Regions from separate parts of the Enterobacter sp. ECC_219_Taxon_10 genome, predicted to be linked through region 1. Evidence: predicted binding sites of a transcription regulator. Region 1 holds the regulator's gene; each other region holds the start of a gene.
The links. The regulator LexA, encoded in region 1, represses DNA repair genes until DNA is damaged. The targets are predictions, from matches to a motif close to TNCTGTATGTACATACAGNA.
Positions count from the first base shown of each region.

Region 2: a site for LexA is predicted at 5,762-5,781, ahead of sulA (SOS-induced cell division inhibitor SulA). Genes of this name have one in related genera too.
Region 3: a site for LexA is predicted at 2,769-2,788, ahead of rmuC (DNA recombination protein RmuC). Genes of this name have one in related genera too.

Region 1 covers NZ_CM178005.1:335,972-344,013, reverse strand. The annotation lists gene AC4ICF_RS01515 (quinone oxidoreductase) at 1-48, shown strand, start outside; gene pspG (envelope stress response protein PspG) at 233-475, opposite strand; gene dusA (tRNA dihydrouridine(20/20a) synthase DusA) at 612-1,607, opposite strand; gene AC4ICF_RS01500 (conjugal transfer protein TraF) at 1,690-2,949, opposite strand; gene AC4ICF_RS01495 (cupin domain-containing protein) at 3,175-3,663, opposite strand; gene zur (zinc uptake transcriptional repressor Zur) at 3,779-4,291, shown strand; gene AC4ICF_RS01485 (CsbD family protein) at 4,340-4,549, opposite strand; gene dinF (MATE family efflux transporter DinF) at 4,670-6,007, opposite strand; gene lexA (transcriptional repressor LexA) at 6,071-6,679, opposite strand; gene AC4ICF_RS01470 (diacylglycerol kinase) at 6,788-7,156, opposite strand; gene plsB (glycerol-3-phosphate 1-O-acyltransferase PlsB) at 7,311-8,042, shown strand, end outside.
Region 2 covers NZ_CM178005.1:1,750,470-1,758,511, forward strand. The annotation lists gene pqiC (membrane integrity-associated transporter subunit PqiC) at 1-273, shown strand, start outside; gene rmf (ribosome modulation factor) at 530-697, shown strand; gene fabA (bifunctional 3-hydroxydecanoyl-ACP dehydratase/trans-2-decenoyl-ACP isomerase) at 771-1,289, opposite strand; gene AC4ICF_RS08260 (Lon protease family protein) at 1,358-3,118, opposite strand; gene matP (macrodomain Ter protein MatP) at 3,305-3,757, shown strand; gene ompA (porin OmpA) at 3,822-4,877, opposite strand; gene sulA (SOS-induced cell division inhibitor SulA) at 5,232-5,741, opposite strand; gene AC4ICF_RS08280 (TfoX/Sxy family DNA transformation protein) at 5,959-6,585, shown strand; gene yccS (YccS family putative transporter) at 6,542-8,042, opposite strand, start outside.
Region 3 covers NZ_CM178005.1:4,682,533-4,690,574, forward strand. The annotation lists gene ubiJ (ubiquinone biosynthesis protein UbiJ) at 1-432, opposite strand, end outside; gene ubiE (bifunctional demethylmenaquinone methyltransferase/2-methoxy-6-polyprenyl-1,4-benzoquinol methylase UbiE) at 446-1,201, opposite strand; gene rmuC (DNA recombination protein RmuC) at 1,268-2,725, opposite strand; gene udp (uridine phosphorylase) at 2,865-3,626, opposite strand; gene AC4ICF_RS22270 (dienelactone hydrolase family protein) at 3,882-4,688, shown strand; gene metE (5-methyltetrahydropteroyltriglutamate--homocysteine S-methyltransferase) at 4,737-6,998, opposite strand; gene metR (HTH-type transcriptional regulator MetR) at 7,114-8,042, shown strand, end outside; gene AC4ICF_RS22285 (carboxylate/amino acid/amine transporter) at 7,955-8,042, opposite strand, start outside.

The DNA of each region.
Region 1 (8,042 bases):
GTGCTGGAAAGCCGGGCGACGCAGGGTTCAAGTTTGTTAATTCCCTGACCCCTAAAAAGAAATTGGGCTTCCCGTGGGAAGCCCTTTCTTTTTTTAGTTCGGCTGTATGTAGGGTACAGCTCGATGAATTCTGTAGCGGCAGTCATAGTGACAGATTCGATAAGTAAATCCTATTCTGTTCTAAGCCATGCCGCCGGAAAAGTTACAAGTATGTGACGAACCCCTCAATACCTTAGTAACGGAAGCGGTTATTGCGCTGATAAGTCGGCAATTTTGGCGCTTTAATCGCCCGTATTACCCACACCACGGCGATAGCCAGCAGCAGCCACGGCAGCAGTTTGATCGTCAGGGCAAATAACCCGCCGATAAACATTACCACTGTCGCCACAACGAGCGCGGCCAGAATGCCGAGCAGCGACACGCCTGTGGCTAACAGCATGACAAAAAAGCCAATGATAAAAAGTAGTTCCAGCATGGTGCTCTCCCACGAGTTCCCGAATGTTGCTGCAATCATTACAAGAATCATGCCAAAGCTAACGCATTGTTCTTAAAGCAAAACGCCCCGCGAGAATTCGCAGGGCGTGGTGAATTTGACGAACTTTTAGCGAAAGTTATCGCTTGTCTGCCACCAGTCGCAGTGCATGTTCCAGCACCTCAATATCGGCACCGGCTTTATGCGCATTCTCGCTCAGGTAGCGACGCCACTGACGCGCGCCCGGAATACCCTGGAACAGGCCAAGCATATGGCGAGTGATATGGCCAAGATAAGTGCCATTACTCAACTCGCGCTCAATGTAAGGGTACATCGCACGCACGACGGCAACCGGATCGGTGTCCGCGCCTTCGATGCCAAAGATTTCGCGGTCGACCGTCGCCAGAATGCCCGGATTCTGATACGCCTCGCGCCCGACCATCACGCCATCCATATGTTCAAGGTGCGCTTTGGCCTCTTCCAGCGACTTGATACCGCCGTTAATTGACATCGTGAGGTGCGGGAAATCACGTTTCAGTTGATACACGCGCGGATAATCCAGCGGCGGGATCTCACGGTTCTCTTTCGGGCTGAGGCCGGAGAGCCAGGCTTTACGGGCGTGAATGATAAACATCTCGCACTCGCCTTTCCCGGATACCGTGTTGATGAAATTGCACAGGAATTCGTAGCTGTCCTGGTCATCAATTCCGATACGGGTTTTGACCGTTACCGGTATGGAGACCACATCACGCATCGCCTTGATACAGTTCGCCACAAGCTGTGCATTGCCCATCAGACAGGCGCCGAACATGCCGTTTTGCACTCGGTCGGAAGGACAGCCAACGTTGAGGTTAATCTCGTCGTAGCCGCGTTCTTCCGCCAGCCTCGCGCACTGCGCCAGCGCGGCCGGATCGCTGCCCCCCAGCTGCAGGGCAACCGGATGCTCTTCTTCGCTGTATGCCAGGTAGTCGCCCTTCCCGTGAATGATTGCGCCCGTGGTCACCATTTCCGTGTACAGCAGCGTATGGCGGGAGAGCTGACGCAGGAAATAGCGGCAGTGTCTGTCCGTCCAGTCGAGCATCGGCGCAATAGAGAAACGGTGTGCAGGGAAAGCGGTCTGGTATTCTGACAACATGACGAAGTTTTAAGCATCTGGTGGAAAAGGGGCGCTACTATAGCACAAAGAAAAGCCGGAGGCGCATCGCCTCCGGTAGACTTTAGAACGTCATACTCAGCTGGGCCCCTGCGCCCCAGGTTTCGTCTTCACCGTACAGGCCCATCAGGTCAACATGAACGGTACTGAACGGCGCGAAACCAACACCGCCGGTAAAGACGTTGCTGTCGTTACCTTTCATGTCCGCGCGATAACCGGCGCGCACCGCCAGCCAGCTCAGCGGAGTCACTTCAGCACCGACCCCAACATACTGCGACGTATCTTCGCTCTTGAAGCCTTTGGTTTCGGTCAGATCGCCATCGGCGGTCAGGGTCACCAGATCGTTGTGCCAGGCGGCGCCCGCGGTCACCAGCGGACGGATCTGGTAGGTGTCTTTATAGCTCACCACTTCCCCCGTACGCCCGTTGCGGATGCGGATATCTTTGGTGTCGATATCGCGCGACATCAGGTTTTGCCCGCTCACGCCGACCGTCCAGTGTTCGCCAAAATCAGCGGCAATACCGGCATCGACGTTAAAGCCGGTATCGTCTGTACGGTAGCGGCTGTCGTTCCACTTATTACTGTCGTAATCGTAGATTGAGGTGGTGTAGTTATAGATCCAGGTTTTTTGCAGTTTTGGCGTCACGCCCACGGAAACCGGAACACCGCCAAGGTCAAACTGGCGGGCAACGGCAACGCCATAGTCAGACACAATCGCCGCCCGACCGGACGCCGTTGAGTTGAGGTTTTTAGTGATCTGATCCGTGCCGTTCAGCGCAGCGTCCAGGGCAACACCGGCAGCCACCACATTGCTTCTTTGAATACTGCGCAGATAATCAATATCCTGCTGATCGATAGACGAACTGACCCGACCATGGGCATAGCCTTTCGCCATAAAGGCCACGGAAAGCACATCGTTAGGGATACTCACGGCAAGCCCTGCCCCTGCCGTCGCGCGTGCGGTTTTACCCTTGAGATAGTCCAGCTCATCGGCCAGATCTTTGGCCGCGCCCTGGAACTGATTAATCGAGCCTAGCGGATTGGTGATGACCTGAATTGGCGTAAGGTTATCAACCACATCTTTATAATGATTGATTTTGTCGTTGATGGTATCAATTTCGTCCTGAAGATTGTCTTCATCCGTCACCTGCACCCCAACGGACGGCAAAATGACCGTCACATCATCGTCCGGTTTTGCCTTTGCAAGCAGCGCGGGGTTAATTAATGCCCCGCTGCCATAACTGCCAGAAGCAACGCCGGTCCCCCCCATCGCGTCGCTACGTGATTCTGTCCAGGTATTGGCTGCTCCCGCCTGATTTGCCATAAACAAGGAGACAGCGATGCTAACCACCGAAAATTTAAAATGTTTTTTCACAGTATGCCCGTCTTATAGTCTGTTATGAAATAACGCCTGTCTGTTATCCCCCAAACAGGCGCGAACTATTGCTGTGAATAAAGATAAAAAGACCCGCTAATTCACTCCCTAAGTAAAACTCCCTTACGGCCTGTTGTAATTTGTGACGGCCCTCAATATTTATAGAAGAGGAAATTATTTTTTCACAGGTTTTCCATCATGTGGGCCAAAGAATTGAGGGGGATGATCTACCCAGCGGTCCTCTCGCGTGGCGGCATAGACCGGGTTGAGCGGATAGTAGATGCGGTTTTGCTTCTTGTTGGCCTCACCCACCACCAGTAACCGAACCTCTTCGTCCGTATTGTTGATAAAGGTGTGGCACACGCCCGTTCCGGCGGGAAAGCCCACGCTGTCACCGGGTTCAAGCTTCCACAAGTAGCCATTAATCCAGGCTTCGGGATAGCCCTCAAGCACGTAGATAAACTCTTCTTCGTCACTTTCCGCATGGGGATAGGACGTCCGACGTCCTGGCGGTAAACGCTCATGATGGATGCCTATGCGCCTGAGGCCCAGGCTGCGAGCCAGCGGTGCACCGATGGAAAAAAGCTCGTTACTGTCGGGGTAGGTGGCGTCATCTGGCCCTTCTACGTCGCGCCAGTGCGTAATACAGTCTGGTTTTTTCATGGTTACATTTCCGGTTTGCGATGCGTCAGGTATAGCACAGCCTGGCGGATATCGGTGTTTTTGCCATAACATGGTAAAGTGAGGGTTTTACATCCCAGAACATCCGAGGTGCTAAATGGATAAGTCCACAAAAGAGCTGTTAGCGCAGGCCGAAAAGCTGTGCGCGCAACGCAATGTGCGCCTGACCCCTCAGCGCCTTGAAGTCTTGCGCCTGATGAGCCTGCAACAGGGGGCAATCAGCGCCTACGATCTGCTCGACCTGCTCCGTGAAAGCGAGCCGCAGGCTAAACCGCCCACGGTGTATCGCGCGCTGGATTTCCTGCTGGAACAAGGGTTTGTGCATAAAGTCGAATCCACAAACAGCTATGTGCTGTGCCATCTTTTCGATCAGCCAACCCACACATCGGCGATGTTTATTTGCGACCGTTGCGGCGTGGTAAAAGAAGAAGGCGCAGAGGGCGTAGAGGACATTATGCACACGCTGGCGGCAAGGATGGGTTTTGCCCTGCGTCATAACGTGATTGAAGCACACGGGTTGTGTTCAGCATGCGTAGAGGTGGAAGCCTGTCGGCATCAGGATGCATGTCAGCACGACCACTCAATTCTGGTGAAGAAAAAGCCGCGTTAACGGCAAAAGAAAAGGCGGCCTGAAGCCGCCTGTGTGGGTTATTCAGCGTTACCAACGATAGTCGTTACGGGTTTCCCAGTCTTTGACTTCGTTTTCCGCCTGATCTTTCGCGTAGCCGTAACGTTCCTGAATTTTACCGACAAGCTGATCGCGTTTACCTTCAATGACGGTCATATCGTCATCTGTCAGCTTACCCCACTGTTCTTTCGCTTTACCTTTGAACTGCTTCCAGTTGCCGCCGATTTCGTCTTTATTCATCATCGTGTCCTCTTAGTTAAGCGTCGGGTCGTAACGTCCGTTACGTTCTTTTCTGCTGGACGTGATAATTATTGTAGTTAAGGATTCGGCGGTTGGTTTCATATTCGGAATCTTTAACCGTCACGATATATCATGGCGGGAGGGAAGCCAGGTATTATTTTGCCAGTGACGGTGCCAGATAAAGGCAAGCGACAGGCCGCGCAGAGAGAGGAAGACCGCAAGCGCCAGCCACAAACCGTGATTACCCAGCCAGGGTAGCGTCAGCAGCGTCAGACCAAACCCCGCCGCCGCGACCGCCATACTGTTGCGCATTTCCGCCCCGCGCGTCGCGCCGATAAACATGCCGTCCAGCAGATAGCACCAGACACCTACTACCGGCAAAATAACCTGCCAGACGATGTAGCGGTCCGCCAGTTCGCGTAAAGCCGGTAACGAAGTGAGCAATGCAATAATGTCACGGCCAAAACAGGCGTAAATCAGTGCGAATGCCAGCGCGACCAGGCCCGACTGGCGGCAGGCCGCACGCCAGACATTCCGAAGCTGCCCACTTTCCCGCGCGCCGTACGCCTGCCCGGAATGCGCCTCAACGGCATAGGCGAAGCCGTCCAGCGCGTAGGCGGTGAACGTCAGCAATGTCATCAGGACTGCATTCACCGCAACGATTTCTGGCCCCAGTCGAGCCCCAAAGACCGTCAGAGCGCCGAAACAGATCTGAAGCAGCAGCGAACGCAGCATGATGTCACGGTTGAGCGCCAGCAGCCTGCGGATATTGCCGCGCCATGCTGTTTTGAGCAGCGCAAGGGAGATCCCGCGCATCGCCAGCACGCGCCAGACCATCCACAAGCCAATGAAAAAGGTCCCGTATTCTGCAATCGCCGTCGCCAGTGCCGCCCCGCGTACGTCCATATGCAGGCCCATCACCAGCCAGAGATCGAGCACAATGTTGAGAAGGTTTCCCACGACCAGCAAAATCACTGGCGCACGGGCATATTGCACGCCCAGTAACCAACCCAGCAGAACAAGGTTTGCCAGCGAAGCGGGCGCGCTAAGCCAGCGAATTTCCAGGAAGCGACGCGCCTGCTCCAGTACCGCCTCGTTGCCGCCAACGACCTGGAGTGCAAGGTCGATCAGGGGCGTGCGCAGTAAAACAATCAACATTCCCGCGCCCAGCGCCAGGATCAGCGGCTGCACCAGCGCACGCGCCAGACGTAACGGGTCTTTCGCACCGTACGCCTGTGCCGTGAGCCCGGTAGTACTCATACGTAAAAAGAGCATCAGCATAAACAGGAAGCTGGTTGCCGTCGCCCCAATCGCCACGCCGCCAAGATAAACAGGGGAATCGAGATGACCAATAACGGCCGTGTCGACCAGACCCAACAAGGGCACGGTGATATTGGAGAAAATCATCGGCAGGGCAAGACGCCACAATGCCTTATCTGAAGCCGTCAGCAGTGACATGGGAAATACCGGGAATGGAAGACGAAGCAGGCTACAGCGAAAGCGTAGCCTGTCAGGAAGAGATTACAGCCATTCGCCGTTGCGAATCACGCCTACTGCCAGACCTTCAATAGAGAAGCTCTGTTCGCGGAGGTCGACCACAATCGGGGTGAACTCGTTGTTTTCAGGCAACAGCTGGACGGTGTTACCCTGTTTTTTCAGGCGCTTAACGGTCACTTCGTCATCAATGCGCGCAACCACCACCTGGCCGTTCCGCACATCCTGCGTTTTGTGAACGGCCAGCAGGTCGCCATCAAGAATGCCGATGTCTTTCATCGACATCCCGCTAACGCGCAGCAGGAAATCAGCGCTCGGCTTGAACATACCAGGATCGACCTGGTAGTGGCCTTCTATATGCTGTTGTGCCAGCAGCGGTTCACCTGCGGCAACGCGGCCTATCAGAGGAATGCCCGTCTCTTCTTCCACCAGCAGGCGGATACCGCGCGACGCGCCTGACACAATCTCAATTACACCCTTACGCGCCAGCGCTTTCAGGTGTTCCTCGGCAGCATTCGGAGAACGGAAGCCCAGACGCTGCGCGATTTCCGCACGCGTGGGTGGCATACCCGTCTGGCCGATATGATCCCGAATGAGATCAAACACCTCTTGCTGCCTGGTCGTTAATGCTTTCATTCCGCCCCCTGGGTGTATATACAGTTATGCTGTGAGTATATACAGTCAAAGGCGATTTTGGAACCAAAAACTGCACAAAAAACCAGGGACTTAATTATTCCTGGAGGCTCATCGGAAATGTGACCAAAGCAGCGTGACCCAGGTAATGGCTGCAGTGATAATTGCCAGCAGCACAGCGGCAGAGCCCATATCTTTCGCCCGGCCAGAAAGCTCGTGGAAATCTGAGCCGATCCGGTCAACAACGGCCTCAATAGCGCTATTGAGAATTTCCACTATCATCACCAGAAGTACGGAACCGATGAGAAGCACGCGGGTAATAGCATCTACATCAAGGAAACAGGCGATGATAACCGCGACGATAGCGGCGACACCTTCCTGGCGAAAAGCAGCTTCATTAACCCACGCGGCACGGAAACCTTTCCATGAATAGCCAGCGGCTTTGATGATACGCGTTAACCCAGTGGTATTATTGGCCATTAAAAGAACCTTTTTTAAAAAAGAGCGTCAGTAACAGGAGCAGCAGCGCGTTTCGCTGCCGCCTGAAGTATGACGGGTAACAACAGAAATTTTGCGCGCTTTCTGTTATCCTTGCGCCGCAATTGCATTATTAACCAGAGGCTTTACATCGTTTATGTCCGGCTGGCCACGAATTTACTACAAATTACTTAATTTACCATTAAGCATCCTGGTAAAAAGCAAGTCTATCCCAGCAGAACCCGCGCTGGAACTGGGGCTCGATACGTCGCGCCCTATTATGTACGTTTTGCCTTATAACTCGAAGGCAGACCTGCTGACGCTTCGCGCCCAGTGTCTGGCGCATGATTTACCCGACCCGCTTGAACCGCTGGAAGTTGACGGCACTTTGCTGCCGCGCTACGTGTTCATCCACGGCGGGCCGCGCGTGTTTACCTATTACACGCCGAAAGAAGAGTCCATCAAGCTGTTCCACGACTATCTCGACCTGCACCGCAGCAATCCTGACCTGGATGTGCAGATGGTGCCGGTATCGGTAATGTTTGGTCGCCGCCCGGGCCGTGAAAAAGGTGAAGAGAACCCACCGCTGCGCATGCTTAACGGCATTCAGAAGTTCTTCGCGGTCTCCTGGCTGGGACGCGACAGCTTTGTGCGATTCTCCCCTTCCGTCTCCCTTCGCCGGATGGCGGACGAGCACGGCACTGACAAGATCATCGCGCAAAAACTGGCGCGCGTGGCGCGTATGCACTTCGCCCGTCAGCGCCTGGCGGCTGTAGGGCCACGCCTCCCGGCGCGTCAGGACCTGTTCAACAAGCTGCTGGCCTCTAAAGCGATTGCCCGCGCCGTTGAAGACGAAGCGCGCAGCAAGAAAATTTCGCATGAGAAAGCC
Region 2 (8,042 bases), 1.4 Mb from region 1:
CAGCTTCCGGGCTGGGTTGTTGCCTCCCAGCCTCTGGGAAGCGATCAGGACACGCTGAACGTCACGGTAACGGGCTTCCATGGTCGTTATGACGGTGCCGTTGTCATCAGCGGCGAGTGGCTGTTGAATCATCAGGGACAGCTGATTAAGCGTCCTTTCCATCTGGAGCTGAAGCAGCAGAAGGATGGCTATGATGAAATGGTGAAAGTGCTGGCCCAGGGCTGGGCGCAGGAATCAGCCAATATCGCCAGGGAAATTTCCCGGCTGCCATAAGTAAAATTCATCGTCAAAAACCGCAATCGGCCTGGTGCTGATTGCGGTTTTTTTTTCGTTTTGGCGTCAGGTTGTTACTTGTGCCGCGTCACAATTTTTGTACAAATGATCTTCTGGCTAGCTCACAAATATGACACCCGTATGAATTTTGAACATTGACGCTGGGACTAATTCGGGGTATTCGTTATCTGTGCCTGCGCATCTGGCGCAGACACTGTTTTCTTTCCACCAGACAAAAGAATGAGGGAAACGAGGCATGAAGAGACAGAAACGAGATCGCCTGGAACGGGCTCATCAACGTGGTTATCAGGCCGGCATCGCTGGACGTTCGAAAGAAATGTGTCCTTATCAGACGATAAACCAAAGGTCACAATGGCTGGGAGGCTGGCGAGAAGCCATCGGCGACAGGGCACTTATAGCCTGATAACGTCTCTTTAAAAAAAGAAACCTCCGCACTGCGGAGGTTTCGCCTTTCTGGATGGGGCTAAAAGCCGTTATCAGAAAGCAGAGGTATCCTGGAACAGACCCACTTTCAGGTCGTTAGCGGTATAGATCAGACGACCGTCTACCAGCACTTCGCCATCTGCCAGGCCCATAATCAGGCGACGGTTAACGATGCGCTTGAAGTGAATACGATAAGTCACTTTCTTCGCCGTAGGCAGAACCTGACCGGTGAATTTCACTTCGCCCACGCCCAGCGCGCGGCCTTTACCTTCACCACCCAGCCAGCCCAGATAGAAGCCAACCAGCTGCCACATGGCATCCAGGCCCAGGCAGCCAGGCATTACCGGATCGCCAATAAAGTGGCAACCGAAGAACCACAGGTCCGGGTTGATATCGAGTTCTGCTTCTACGTAACCCTTATCGAAGTTGCCGCCGGTTTCGGTCATTTTCACGACACGGTCCATCATCAGCATGTTCGGGGCCGGTAACTGTGGGCCTTTCGCGCCAAACAGTTCTCCGCGACCAGAGGCAAGAAGGTCTTCTTTTGTATAGGATTCGCGTTTATCTACCATGTTCTCAGTAAGCCTTATTTTAGTGAAGGACGCAGGATAGCTAACACGTGTACGCTGAACAAGTCCGATCAGTTCGAACTCAACCAACCCAGCCAGCGTAACGGCCATGGATAACGATGACGAGCATCCTGCTGTGTCGCCTGAGCAATGCGCTCCTGGATAGTCTGCATCAGGGTCGTCTGCCCCTCGCCATCCCATACCAGGTTTGTCAGTAAGGGTAGTGCATCCTCAATCCCTTCGATTGCCCAGATGGCGAATTGTTCCTGTTCAACCGCGTCCAGAATATCCTGGCTCAGGCTGAGATGGCGTACGTTGGGCGCGGGAATAATCACCCCCTGTTTGCCGTTTAAACCACGCTGCTGACAAATAGAGAAGAAGCCTTCAATTTTTTCGTTCAGACCGCCAACGGGCTGAGCACGACCAAACTGATCGACCGAACCGGTGATGGCAATATTCTGGTTGATCGGCACGTCCGCCAAGGCGCTGATTAAGACGCACAGCTCTGCCATAGAGGCGCTATCGCCATCCACTTCGCTGTAGGACTGTTCGAACGTCAGCGAGGCGGAGAAGGGGATTTGCTGCTCGAGCTGCAGCTCGGACATCAAAAACGCCTGCATGATCATCATGCCTTTGGCGTGAATGTTTCCGCCCAGCTCGGCTTTGCGTTCAATATCGGTAAACTCGCCATCGCCAATATGCACAACGCAGCTGATACGGGACGGTTCACCGAACGCGCGCGGATGGCCGGGAAATTCAATCACCGACAGGGCGTTAATCTGACCGACGCGTTCGCCTTCGGTCTCGACCAGAATTTGTTCCAGCAGAATTTCATCCTGCATGCGGTCAGCAAGATAGCCTTCGCGCCACTCCCGCTGCGCCAGCATCTGGGTGAGCTGTTCGCCAGTAAAGGCGCCGTTACCGCCGATGGTACCCACCTCACGCAGCTGCTTGCCGATCCAGAGCGGGCAGAGCGGCAAGGTCTCCTGGTCACCGGTATAGCGAACGGCTTCACGGATCAAACCCGGCCACGCGTCGGCGGCAGGCGTTGGCAATGCAAAACGTTCCGCCACGGCCATCACCCACTGACACCACTGCGCCATGTCGTCAGCATCGGCAATCTGGATGTTGTCTTCATATTCGCTGTAAACTGCCTGCTCGGCCAGTTCCGGCTCCATTTCCTGGAAGTCCGCCAGCGATTCGCGGTCGCCCGTCAGCACGACGGTCAGCGACAGCGGCATTGACGGCACGGAGACAGGAAGAGGGCGAGACTCATCGTAACCGACCCAGTCAAAGCGCTGTTGGGTCACAATGGTTTTCAGGCGCATCCACAGCAGCGGCTGCGAGAGCAGGGTGCGCAGTGAGATGATGAGCACGCCGCCGTTTGCGCGATGCACCAGCCCCGGCTGCAGGGAAAGCTCGCCGTTAAACTGGCGCAGACAGCCAAAGAGCTGTTCAGCCTCGACCCAATTAGCGGTTATCACCTCGCCTTTAGCAGCAAAACGACCGTCGGCCTGGCCCGCCGGTTCGAAGGTAATATTATTCCCCGCGATACGATACTGGCCGCCAAAGACCGCGTTGGTGTCCGGCTGCAGCTGGCGCATGGCATCCCCAAGCAGCGTCAGATATTCCGCTTCTTCCGGGGCTTTCAGCAGCATGAAGGGCGATGTCGCCCACGGACTTAACGCCTGCTCCAGCGCATAATGTAAGCGTGGTTGCGTATCGCTAAGGATGAATTCGTGTTCTTTTGCGAGATCGGGCTGTGCAAACAGTTCCTGATAGCTCTCGGCATCCGGAACAAGGTCACGCCATGCTAGTTTCGTAATGGTCAAAGTTGATGTTTTTTAGTCAGATGTAAAAGCGTGGAGTATACCGTAAGCGGGGGGCTCTACCCAAGCAGGATCGGGTATTTCAGCAGGCGGATTGGCCGCATTCACTCACAGGATATGATTTCTTTTCAGCAGATTGCTAAAAAACTGATATTCTGAACAGAGTTACGTGGTAACACTGAGATCGCAATGAAATATCAACAACTGGAAAATCTCGAAAGCGGCTGGAAATGGAAGTACCTGGTCAAAAAGCACCGTGAAGGGGAGCTGATCACCTGCTACATCGAAGCCAGCGCTGCGCAAGAAGCCGTGGATATTTTGCTGACCCTCGAAAATGAACCGGTACAGGTTAATGGCTGGATTGAGAAGCACATTAATCCTGCGTTGCTAAACCGGATGAAGCAAACTATCCGCGCGCGACGTAAACGGCATTTTAATGCTGAGCATCAGCATACCCGGAAAAAGTCCATCGATCTTGAATTCGTGGTCTGGCAGCGTCTGGCTGGGCTGGCGCAACGGCGTGGTAAGACCCTGTCGGAAACCATCGTGCAGTTGATTGAGGATGCCGAACATAAAGAGAAGTACGCTAACCAGATGTCGTCGCTGAAAAACGACCTTCAGGCGTTGTTGGGCAAAAAGTAGATTTTTGTTTTCTTAAGACAATAAAAAACCCCGCATGGCGGGGTTTTTTTTATAAGACGATAACTTATGCCGCTGGCTGAGTTACAACGTCTTTAACGCCTTTAACTTCGATCTCTACGCGACGATCTGGTGCCAGGCAGTCGATCAGTGCAGCGCGAGCTTTAACGTTGTCACAGGTGTTGCCAGTAACTGGGTTAGATTCGCCCATACCACGTGGGGAGATCTTGTTAGCTGGGATACCTTTAGAGATCAGGTAATCAACAACAGACTGAGCACGTTTCTCAGACAGTTTCTGGTTGTAAGCGTCAGAACCGATGCGGTCGGTGAAGCCCAGAACCACTACAGAACCGTCTTTAGGATCCAGGTTGCTCAGCTGGGTGTACAGCTGATCCAGTGCCTGCTGACCTTCTGGTTTCAGGGTCGCTTTGTTGAAGTTGAACAGAACGTCAGACTTCAGAGTGAAGTGCTTGGTCTGTACTTCTGGAGCTGGAGCCGGCGCTGGAGCAACAACTGGTGCTGCATCTTCCTGCTGGCCGAAACGGTAGGAAACACCTACGCTCAGCATGCCGTTGTCTGGACGAACGCCAACGGTAGCACCGTCACCGATGTTGTTAACCCACTGGTATTCCAGACGGGTAGCGATGTCACGGGTCATAGCCCACTCAACGCCACCAGCGAATACTGGGGAAACGCCAGTGTCATGGTCGTCGCCAGCGATGTTGTTGCTGGAGTCTGCACGCCATACCATGCCGCCCAGACGGGTGTACACGTCCAGATCGTCAGTTACTGGGTAACCCAGTTTAGCGGTCAGCTGAACGCCCTGAGCTTTGAAAGCGCCATTGATGGTATCGCCTTTGTATGGCATACGACCTAACCAGTCGTAACCCATTTCAAAGCCAACATACGGGTTAACCTGATAGCCACCGAACGCACCTGCACCAAGCTGGCTCTCGTGAGTAGGGCCATCGTTGTTCAGGCTGCTGTTGTACCAGCCAGTGTCATGGAACTGAGACCAGCCCAGTTTACCACCTGCATACCAGGTATTATCTTTCGGAGCGGCCTGCGCTACGGTAGCGAAGCCAGCCAGTGCCACTGCAATCGCGATAGCTGTCTTTTTCATTTTTTGCGCCTCGTTATCATCCAAAATTCGCCATGAAGGTCTCAAGAGAGAATCACGGTTAAATCCTTCACCGGGGGGCGTGGTCAAATATAAATCTACCGATATCTTCGGCTTAGGCCGAGCACCCCTGGCGATGTAAAGTCTACAACGTAGCTGAAAACTTACAAGTGTGAAGTCTGTCAGGCATATGAAAAAAAAAGTTCCGTATACCTATTATTTAACATTTTTAGAACGAATTTTGTGCAATAAAATTAAGGAGAACCGCACCAGACAAGCCTTGCCGGAATTTTGAGGCCGGGAACTAAAACCGCATCTTGCGGTCAAAAAAAATTCCAGGAAAAATCTTAATTTCACTCAATGATACAAATTTGAGTGAATTTTTAGCCCAGAAAGTTGTCCTCTGCGATAAGAATCTGGACGAACCGGGCGCATGATAAACCCGATCGCATTCCCTTCTTCAGCCGCTTCGGTCAGACGAAAATGTTCCTCTTCCGTCAATTCTTCCGGTAACCACCCGATCACCACGCTGTAATTTCCGGTGCGCAACGCTCGAATCATCGACTCGACGGTATCACACGGTGAAAGTTGGTTGATCTGCATCACCTTAGCCAGGGGCAGGCCTGCGGACTGCACCCATTCACGGCTCAGTTTCTGCTGTGGCGTCAGCCAGAGTTGCCAGCGAGATTGCTGACCAAGCTGCTGTAATAGCGGCAGCAGCAGGAGTTGGGTCAACAGGGGCTGGTCTTCACGATAAACCACTTCACTAATAAGCCCCGTCGAAGCACCACCAACGGCGTTTTGCGCGACATTGCCCGCGGTAGAGGTGAGAGAAGTTGAGCGATTTGCATAGCCTGAAGTGTACATTTTCATTCCAGCCCTGTAGTTACTGTATGAATATACAGTAACCCCTGTATGCATAAAGATCAACCTCATTTTCGGAAAGCGACTCGCAAAATTCATTCAATATTGATGCCCTTCGAAAAATCATCTTGCTCAACGACGCTAAGTTGCCTATTTTCCTGCTAACGGATCCGCTAGTAAGAAACTTCGTTGTTACTTTATGATTTTGAAGGGAAATATCATGAAAAAGATATCTTATGAACGGATTTATAAATCCCAGGAATACCTCTCACCGCTGGGTGAAATTCATCATCGTGCGCTGTTCGGCGGCTATACCCTGGCGGTGGATGACGCGGTTTTTGCCATGGTGTCAGATGGCGAGCTTTACCTCCGAGCCTGTGAAGAAAGCGCCAAATACTGTGTAAAAAATGCTGCGTCTTTTTTGACCCTGATGAAGCGGGGTCGCCCGGTGCTTCTCAACTATTACCGGGTGGATGACGGGTTATGGCAGGACAGGGAGCGTCTGCTTCAGCTCTCTTCGTTCGCGCTCAATGCGGCGAGAAAAGAGCGTTATCAGCGCCATCAGCGCAATCGACTTAAAGATCTGCCAAACCTGACCTTTCAGCTGGAAGTGTTGCTCCTTGAAGCGGGCATTGCCAACGAAGAAACGCTGCGGGCGCTTGGTGCCAGGGAGAGCTGGCTGAAAATGCGGGCGAAAAATAAAGCGCTTAGTATCAAAGTGCTTTTCGCGCTGGAAGGGGCTATTGAAGGGCTACATGAGGCGGCACTCCCGGCCGGCATTCGCCGGGAGTTGACGGAGTGGTTTAATGCGCTGCCTGCGCCACAGGAAAATCACTCCTCAAGGTAGCGATTTGCTGTTGCAGCCGGCAAATTTCAGGCAGCAAGGCGATGAGCAGGCCAATCTGCTGTAACACCAGAGGCGCTTTGCTGTCGTTTCCGGGCTCCAGATGCGCTATACGTTGCGTCAGTTCATCCAGCGCTTGTCTCACGCGCGGTTCATCGGCTGGCCGGTGATGCAAAGCGTCATCGACATAACAGACCGCGTCATCCAGCAGGCTGAGGATACCCGGGTTGGTCAGTTTCTCGCGGTGGGCACCCAGCGTCGAAATATAGCTCGTGAAGGTATGGTTCAGGCAGAGCAGCCGGAAAGCCGTCTCACGGATCTCCGCCGTGGCGCGCGGCTCCGTTGACATGTTGGAGACGACCGAGGCCAGCTCGGCATCGCTGTTGTGCGCATCGCGGCGGGCTATACGGTAAGCCAGACGGTTATCGCGACCCTGATGGTATTGCTCAAGGATGGCATCCAGATATCGACAGTTGGCGTTCATGGCCCTGTCTAACACGCGCGGTAAGTTACGGAAACGCCAGTCCGGCCAGATAAAGCTGACCGCGGCCCAGGCGATGGCGCAGCCAATAAGGGTATCGATCACACGGGGCAGGGCGACCTCGAAACCTTCACCCAGCAGGTTAAAGCAGAGCAGAACCAGCAGCGTGATGAACATGGTGGCATGAGCGTACTGTACGTTGCGAAACGCGAAGAACAACACGCCGGTGATCACGATCAGGATCAGCTGTCCTTCAATAGACGGCACGAAATAGAGCACCGGAAGGCCGATTGCGACGCCGACCAGCGTGCCGATAATGCGCAGCGCCAGGCGGTGTCGGGTGGCGTTATAGTTCGGCTGGCAGACGAACAGGCTGGTCAGCAGGATCCAGTAGCCGTGGTGCAAACCGGTTATCTGGATAAAAGCATACCCCACGCATAAGACCACGGACATTCGCACCGCGTGGCGAAACAGCGCCGACTCCGGCGTAAAATTGCGGCTCAGCCGCAGCCACATATCGCTAACGCCATGCACGCTGTCATCAGCGAGCTGGTTGTCTATCTCATTGCCCGGCATTGCCATCGCCTGCTCGGACTCAATCGTCGCCAGCTGTGCATCAATCGCCCGCAGGTTGTTCAGCAGAAAACCCAGCGCTTTGATCTGTTCCGGTGACGTTCCACTGGCCTGCACGCGGTCGAGCGCCGCATCAAGATGGCTAAATACCCGTTCGAAGCGTGAGTCATGCTGATAGGGCGTGCGCAGCAGAATGGATCGTGCGAGCTGCTGGCATGCCTGAGACTGCATGGACAGCAGGCGCTGGAAGCGGAACATCACGTCGCTGTAGCGGAACTTCTCGCGCAGAGCGGCGTACTGAACGTGCGAAGAGCTGGCGCGTTCATGAATATCCTGAGCAGCAAAATAGTAGTGTAAGGTCCTTCGCGTTCCGCGCTGGCCGCGATCCCCGCGCAGACGGGTAAGC
Region 3 (8,042 bases), 590 kb from region 1:
CGCCGTGCCGCCATGAATAACTTTCCCGATCCCTTCAGCGGCGATGTCACCAATAAAAGGCGCCAGCAGCTCTGCCGGATCGAATTCAGCCAGATCGCTGAGCGCAACAAAGTTCTGCACGACCTGGATGTCACCTTCTACTTCCAGCTCACCGCTGCGGATAAGCGCCGTTAATTGCTGGCGATCGCGCAATTTTGGCAGCACGCTCATATGGGTAATGACCGAGCAATCAGCCTCGCCTTCCCACTCACCCAGAACGTCAAGCTGGCGTTCGCTGAAGACCAGCACGAGCGGCGTCGAGAACTCTTTTAATACAATGCGCAGTACCTTCCCGTTTAGCCGCTGACGTGCGGCTTTCAGCGCCGGAGCGCGATACAGGAAGGCATTCAGCACATTCTCGATGCCTGCGGTGACTAAGGGTTTAAAGGGCACGGGACACCTCCACTCAGAATTTGTAACCGCGATGCAGCGCGACGACACCCGCCGTCATGTTGAAGTATTCAACGTTCTCAAATTCTGCATCCTGCATCATGGCTTTTAAGGTGTCCTGATCCGGGTGCATGCGAATTGATTCCGCCAGATAGCGATAGCTTTCCGCGTCGTTTGCCACCAGCTCGCCAATACGCGGCAGCACGTGGAAGGAATAGGCGTCGTAAGCTTTGCTCAGCGGGTCGATAATCGGTTTAGAGAACTCGAGCACCAGCAGGCGTCCACCCGGCTTCAGCACACGGTACATGGAGCGCAGCGCTTTTTCTTTATCGGTGACGTTACGCAGACCGAAGGAAATAGTGATGCAGTCAAAGGTATTGTCCGGGAACGGCAGCGCTTCGGCGTTGGCCTGCACGTATTCCACGTTACCCACCACGCCGATGTTACGCAGCTTTTCGCGTCCCATTTTAAGCATGGAGTCATTAATATCAGCCAGTACAACGCGACCGGTTTCACCCACCAGACGGGAGAATTTCGCCGTCAGATCGCCCGTACCGCCAGCCAGATCGAGAACCGTTTGTCCACGACGCACACCGCTGCAGTCAATGGTGAAGCGCTTCCACAAGCGATGAATGCCGAACGACATCAAGTCATTCATCACATCGTACTTCGCCGCCACGGAATGAAATACGTGGGCCACCATGTCAGCTTTCTGCGCTTTGGCTACTGTCTGAAAGCCAAAGTGCGTCGTGTCTTGTGAATCGTCAACCATCTCAGAGCCTGCTAATCAGTCAAATGTTCGTGAAGTGTAACAGATTGGGCGCAATTGCCCTACGATTCAACCACCGCGAAAGAAACGCGCCGGCTGTTCATCTGGCGATAAACCCGCCGCTAAATCGTTGTCCTGGCTGAGGGTATTTTGTTCATCCCTGCCCTCACGCAGACGGAACTCTTCGTCCTGCGCTGTCGCCTGTTCGACCAATTCCGGATTAATCTCGCGTTTAACCTCCACCCCCAGGCTGCGGAATGCTTCAGCCTGCGCAAGCAGGTTGCCACGCCCCGAGGAGAGCTTTTTCATTGCCTGGCGGTAGTTATCCTGCGCACGGTCCAGGCTTTGCCCGACGGAAGACATATCGTCCACGAACAGACGCATTTTGTCGTACAGCTTGCTGGCGCGATCGGCAATCTGCTGGGCATTGCGGCTCTGGTGCTCATAGCGCCACAGGTTGGCAATGGTCCGCAAGGCCACTAACAGCGTGGTGGGGCTGACCAGCATAATGTTATTTTTCAGCGCTTCAGTGATAAGCTCAGGCTGTCTGTCGAGCGCCAGCAAAAACGCGGGTTCGACCGGGATAAACATCAGCACGTAGTCCAGCGAGCGCAGCCCCGGCAGCTGCTGATAATCCTTTCTGCCCAGCAGGCGAATATGGTTACGCACGGAAGCAATGTGCTCCTGCAGCGCCGATTCGCGCGTGTAGTCATCTTCGGCATTGAAGTAACGCTCATAAGCCACCAGCGTCATTTTGGCGTCAATGACCACATCTTTGCCCTGTGGCAGCCGCACAATCACATCCGGCTGCATGCGCGAGTGGGCGTCGTTTTCGATACTTACCTGCGTTTCGTATTCATATCCTTCCCGCAGGCCGGAGGCTTCCAGCACGCGGGTAAGTACCACTTCCCCCCAGTTACCCTGAGTTTTGTTATCGCCTTTCAGCGCCCGCGTCAGGTTGACCGCCTCCTGTGCCATCTGCGCATTCAGCTGCTGAAGATTGCGAATCTCATGGGCCAGCGTGTGGCGCTCGCGGGCTTCCTGACCAAAGCTGTCCTGCACCTGACGGCGAAAGCCGTCCAGCTGTTCGCGCAGCGGCGTCAGGAGGCTGTTCAGGCTCTGGCGATTCTGTTCGTCAACGCGGCGGTTGCTGTGCTCGAAAATGCGGTTAGCGAGGTTCTCAAACTGCTCGCTGAGGCGCTGCTCGCTGTTAATCATCTGGCGGATTTTGTCTTCGGCGTGCAACTGAGTGGACTCAAGGCGGGTAGTCACTTCGCGGAGATCGGCCTCCAGCGAGGTGTTGATATCACGCAGGTTACGCAGTTCGTTATTGAGCAGCTCGCACTCGTCGCGCCAGTGGTCGCTCAGCGCAACCTGTTGTTTTGCCGCGCTAAGCTCGGCGACGATCTCTTCCCGCTCAGCCAGCTGCTCGGCTTTCTGCTGCGCGTGCTGGTAACTGGAAATCAGCCAGCCTATCCCTACGCCCGCCAGCGCAATCACCGCATAAATCAGGATTGAGATATCCACAATGCCCCCTGCATCAACGTATTACCCGCACAAAATAAGATTGTGCTGTATAAACGTCCAGTTTGAAAGGGTTTTCCTGCGAGGCGCTACGCAAAAAATAAAGGCCGAACGCGTCGGCCTTTTATCTCAGAGAGGAGAACTAGATCAGGCGGCGAGCCGCTTCAACCACGATTTTCACCGCATGACTTTCGGTCTGCTTCATGGTTTCGGCGTTCGGGATCTCCTGCTGGGTACGGTTGACGATAACGCCCGCCACCATACCGGCACGCAGACCCTGGCTTGCGCACATGGTCAGCAGCGTTGCGGATTCCATTTCGTAGTTCATCACGCCCATAGACTGCCACTCTTCCATTGAGCCTTTGAAGCGGCTTACAACGCGGCCAGAGAAGGTGTCGTAACGCTCCTGGCCCGGGTAGAAGGTATCGGAAGAGGCGGTTACGCCCACGTGAGTGGTTGCGCCCACGGATTTCGCCGCTTCAACCAGCGCGGTGGTGCACTCGAAATCAGCCACTGCCGGGAATTCCATCGGCGCAAAGTGCAGGCTCGCGCCGTCCAGACGCACGGACGCGGTCGTCACCAGCACGTCGCCGACGTTGATGTGCGGCTGAATAGCGCCGGTGGTACCGATACGCAGGAAAGTACGAATGCCCAGTTGCGCCAGCTCTTCAACCGCAATCGAGGTAGACGGGCCACCGATACCGGTAGAGCACACAATCACCGCTTTGCCATCCAGCTCTGCGCGCCAGGTGGTGAATTCACGATGGGCAGCCAGCTTGACCGGCTTATCCATCAGCGCGGCGATCTTTTCCACACGCTCCGGATCGCCAGGGACGATAGCGAGCGTAGCCCCTTGTAAATCGTTTTTAGTGAGGCCGAGATGAAAAACATCAGACTTAGACATAGGTGACTCCTCTGTGGGTCGGTTAGTCAGAAGAAGTAAAACGGTACTTTACAGAAGCAGTAAGCATATTTTCGTGACGAACCTCACCATGAATGAAAATGATTACATTGAATTTCCATAAAAAAGTGATTTACATCACATTAACAAGTTATATCGCCAGGTGCTGCACAAAAGATAGACCGTTTAAGGCACTGTGAGTTGTTAACCTGGTGTCTATATTTACCTTTGCGCTAACTCATTGGTACGGAGAATGCCATGACTGAAAAAATCGGTTTTGCACCTGCTGCGGCCCCACATGCTTCAACCATCGTGTCGACGCCAGAAGCGGCAATTACCGCGGGTGAGACCTCCATTCCCTCGCAGGGGGAGAATATGCCTGCTTATCACGCACGGCCAAAATCGGCAGACGGCCCGCTGCCCATCGTGATTGTGATTCAGGAGATATTTGGTGTTCACGAACACATTCGCGACCTCTGCCGCCGGCTGGCGCTGGAAGGGTATCTGGCCGTTGCGCCAGAGCTCTACTTCCGTCAGGGCGATCCGAACGACTACAGCGATATTCCAACATTGCTCAGCAACCTGGTCAGCAAAGTCCCGGACGCGCAGGTGCTGGCCGATCTCGATCACGTCGCCAGCTGGGCGGCGCGCAACGGCGGCGATCCGCATCGTCTGCTGGTCACCGGTTTCTGCTGGGGCGGACGCATTAGCTGGCTGTATGCCGCGCATAACCCGCAGCTCAAAGCCGCTGTCGCCTGGTACGGCAAACTGGTGGGTGAAAAAACGCTGAATTCACCGAAACATCCCGTGGATATCGCCACCGAGTTAAATGCCCCCGTGTTAGGGCTTTACGGTGGACAGGACACCGGTATTTCGCTGGATTCGGTAGAGACCATGCGCCATGCGCTCCGTGCGGCCAATGCGAAGGCGGAGATCGTGGTGTATCCGGATGCCGGGCATGCGTTTAACGCGGATTATCGTCCGAGCTATCACGCTGAATCGGCTAAAGATGGCTGGCAGCGGATGCTGGCGTGGTTTAGCCAGTACGGCGGTAAGAAGGCGTAATAACAAAAAAGCCCGGTGGCGGCTACGCCTTACCGGGCAATCCAGCACCTACGCCTGACGCAAATTCTGTGCCGCCTTCACCATGTTGGCGAGCGCCGCGCGCGTCTCTGGCCAGCCGCGAGTTTTCAGTCCGCAGTCCGGGTTCACCCACAGGCGCTCTGCAGGGATGCGCTGGGCCGCTTTTTTCAGCAGGGCTTCAATCCACTCCACGCTCGGCACGTTCGGGGAGTGAATGTCGTACACGCCCGGCCCGATTTCATTCGGATAGTCGAACTCTTCAAACGACTCCAGCAGCTCCATGTCTGAACGCGAGGTCTCGATGGTGATTACGTCAGCGTCCAGCGCGGCAATCGAATCCATGATGTCGTTAAATTCGCAGTAACACATGTGGGTGTGGATCTGGGTATCGTCCTTAGCCACCGCAGCGTTGATGCGGAACGCTTCCACGCCCCACTGCAGGTAAGCATCCCAGTCGCTGCGGCGCAGCGGTAAACCCTCGCGCAGCGCCGGTTCGTCAATCTGGATGATGCCAATCCCCGCAGCTTCCAGATCCGCCACTTCATCACGCAGCGCCAGCGCAATCTGTTTGGCAATGGTCTCGCGGGTCACGTCTTCACGCGGGAACGACCAGCAGAGAATGGTAACCGGGCCGGTGAGCATGCCTTTCACCGGCTTGTCGGTCAGGGACTGCGCGTACTTCGCCCACTCAACCGTGATCGGTTCCGGACGGCTGACGTCACCGATGACCACCGGCGGCTTCACGCAGCGGGAGCCGTAGCTCTGCACCCAGCCGTTTTGGGTAAAGACGAAGCCGTCCAGGTGTTCACCGAAGTATTCCACCATATCGTTACGCTCGGCTTCGCCGTGCACCAGCACATCAAGCCCCAGGCGCTCCTGCTCGATAATCGCCTGCTTGATGTGTTCCGCGATGCCGGTGCGGTAGTGGTTCGCATCCAGATTGCCCTTTTTGAAGTCCAGACGCAGGCCGCGGATCTCCGTAGTCTGTGGGAAGGAGCCGATCGTCGTGGTCGGCCACGCAGGAAGGTTGAAGCGGGCGCGCTGGGCTTCGGCACGTACCTCATACGGGCTCTGGCGCTGGCTATCCTGGGCGGTGATGGCCGCCAGACGTTTTGCCACCGCCGGGTTGTGCACGCGGGACGAGTGACGACGCGCCTGGATCGGTGCGCTCCAGTCGGTAATCGCCGCCGTGTCGCCGCTGTTCAGCGCGTCGCACAGCAGCGTTAGCTCTTCGCATTTTTGCAGGGCGAAGGCAAACCAGCTTTTCACTTCAGGGTCGAGGCGGGTTTCCACACTCAGATCGATCGGACTGTGCAGCAGCGAACAGGATGATGCCACCCACAGTTCACGTTTACCGACGATGTCTTTAATTTGTGCGTATTTCTCGGTCAGATCGGCGCGCCAGACGTTACGGCCGTTGACCAGACCGGCGGAGAGCAGCCAGTCTGCGGGCAGGCGCTTGTGCAGTTCCACCACATCGTCCTTACCGTGAACCAGGTCAACGTGAAGGCCCTGAACCGGCAGCGCGGTAATGGTCTTCAGGTTCGGCGTCACGCCTTCGAAATAGGTGGTGAGCAGGAGTTTTACCTGTCCGGCGAGCGCGTCATACGCCGGTTTGAAGGCATCGAGCCAAACCTGGGGAAGCTCCAGCACCAGCGCAGGCTCGTCGATTTGCACCCACTGGATACCGCGCTTGCCCAGCTCAATCAGCACCTGCTTATAGACCGGAAGAATATCGTTCAGCAGGCTGAGGCGGTCAAACTGCTCGCCCTTCACTTTACCCAGCCACAGGTAGGTTACCGGCCCCAGCAAAACGGGCTTCACCTGGTGTCCCAGCGCCAGCGCTTCATCCACCTCCTCCAGAAGCTGCGTCCAGGTCAGCTTAAACTGCTGGCCTTTGACGAACTCCGGCACCATATAGTGATAGTTGGTATTAAACCACTTGGTCATTTCCGCCGCTGCCGCTGGCTCACCCGTTGGTGCGCGGCCACGGCCGATGCGAAACAGGGTATCAATATCCACCGATCCATCTTTGTTCTGATGACGAGCCGGTACGTTGCCAAGCAGCAGGCTGGTCGTCAGAACATGGTCGTACCAGGCGAAGTCGCCCACCGGCAGCAGGTCAATGCCCGCCTGTTTTTGCTGATCCCAGTGGCGGGCGCGCAGCTCCCGCCCCACCGCCAGTAGTTCTTCACGGGAGGCGTTGCCCGCCCAGTAGCTTTCTTGCGCTTTTTTCAGCTCGCGACGCAGGCCAACGCGAGGGAAACCGAGAGTGTGATTGCGGATTGTCATGGTGTGCCCCTTGTGAAATTCGTTATTTAGACGTCCAGATGTTTACACTTCTATAATTGGCAGGTACTGTATATTCCTCAAGCGCAAAATGTTCATGGCGGAGTGAAGGACTTTCATGATCGAGATTAAACACCTGAAAACGCTACAAGCGTTGCGGAACTGCGGTTCGCTCGCGGCGGCTGCGGCCACGCTGCACCAGACCCAGTCCGCCCTTTCTCACCAGTTCAGCGATCTGGAACAACGCCTCGGATTTCGTCTTTTTGTGCGTAAGAGCCAGCCCCTGCGCTTTACGCCGCAGGGTGAAATTCTTCTTCAGCTGGCGAATCAGGTGCTGCCGCAGATCGCCAGCGCGCTGCAGGCGTGTAACGAGCCGCAGCAGACCAAACTGCGCATCGCCATTGAGTGCCACAGCTGTATTCAGTGGCTGACCCCCGCGCTTGAAAACTTTCGCCAGAAGTGGCCGCAGGTGGAGATGGACTTTAAATCCGGCGTGACGTTCGACCCGCAGCCTTCGCTCCAGCAGGGCGAACTGGATCTGGTGATGACGTCCGACATCCTGCCGCGCAGCGGCCTGCATTATTCACCGATGTTCGATTATGAAGTGCGCCTGGTGCTGGCGCCGGACCATCCGCTGGCGGCCAAAACGCGCATCACGCCGGAAGACCTGGCGACGGAAACGCTGCTAATTTATCCGGTCCAGCGCAGTCGTCTGGATATCTGGCGCCACTTCCTGCAGCCAGCAGGCATTAGCCCGCAGCTGAAAAGCGTGGATAACACCCTGCTGTTGATTCAGATGGTGGCGGCCAGCATGGGGATTGCGGCGCTGCCGCACTGGGTGGTGGAGAGTTTTGAACGCCAGGGTCTGGTGGTCACCAAAACCCTGGGAGAAGGACTGTGGAGCCGGCTGTACGCCGCCGTGCGCGACGGAGAGCAGCGTCAGCCCGTTACGGAAGCGTTTATTCGCTCAGCGCGGAACCACGCGTGCGACCACCTTCCGTTTGTGCGGAGCGCGGAGCGACCCAGCGGCGATGGACCCACAGCGAA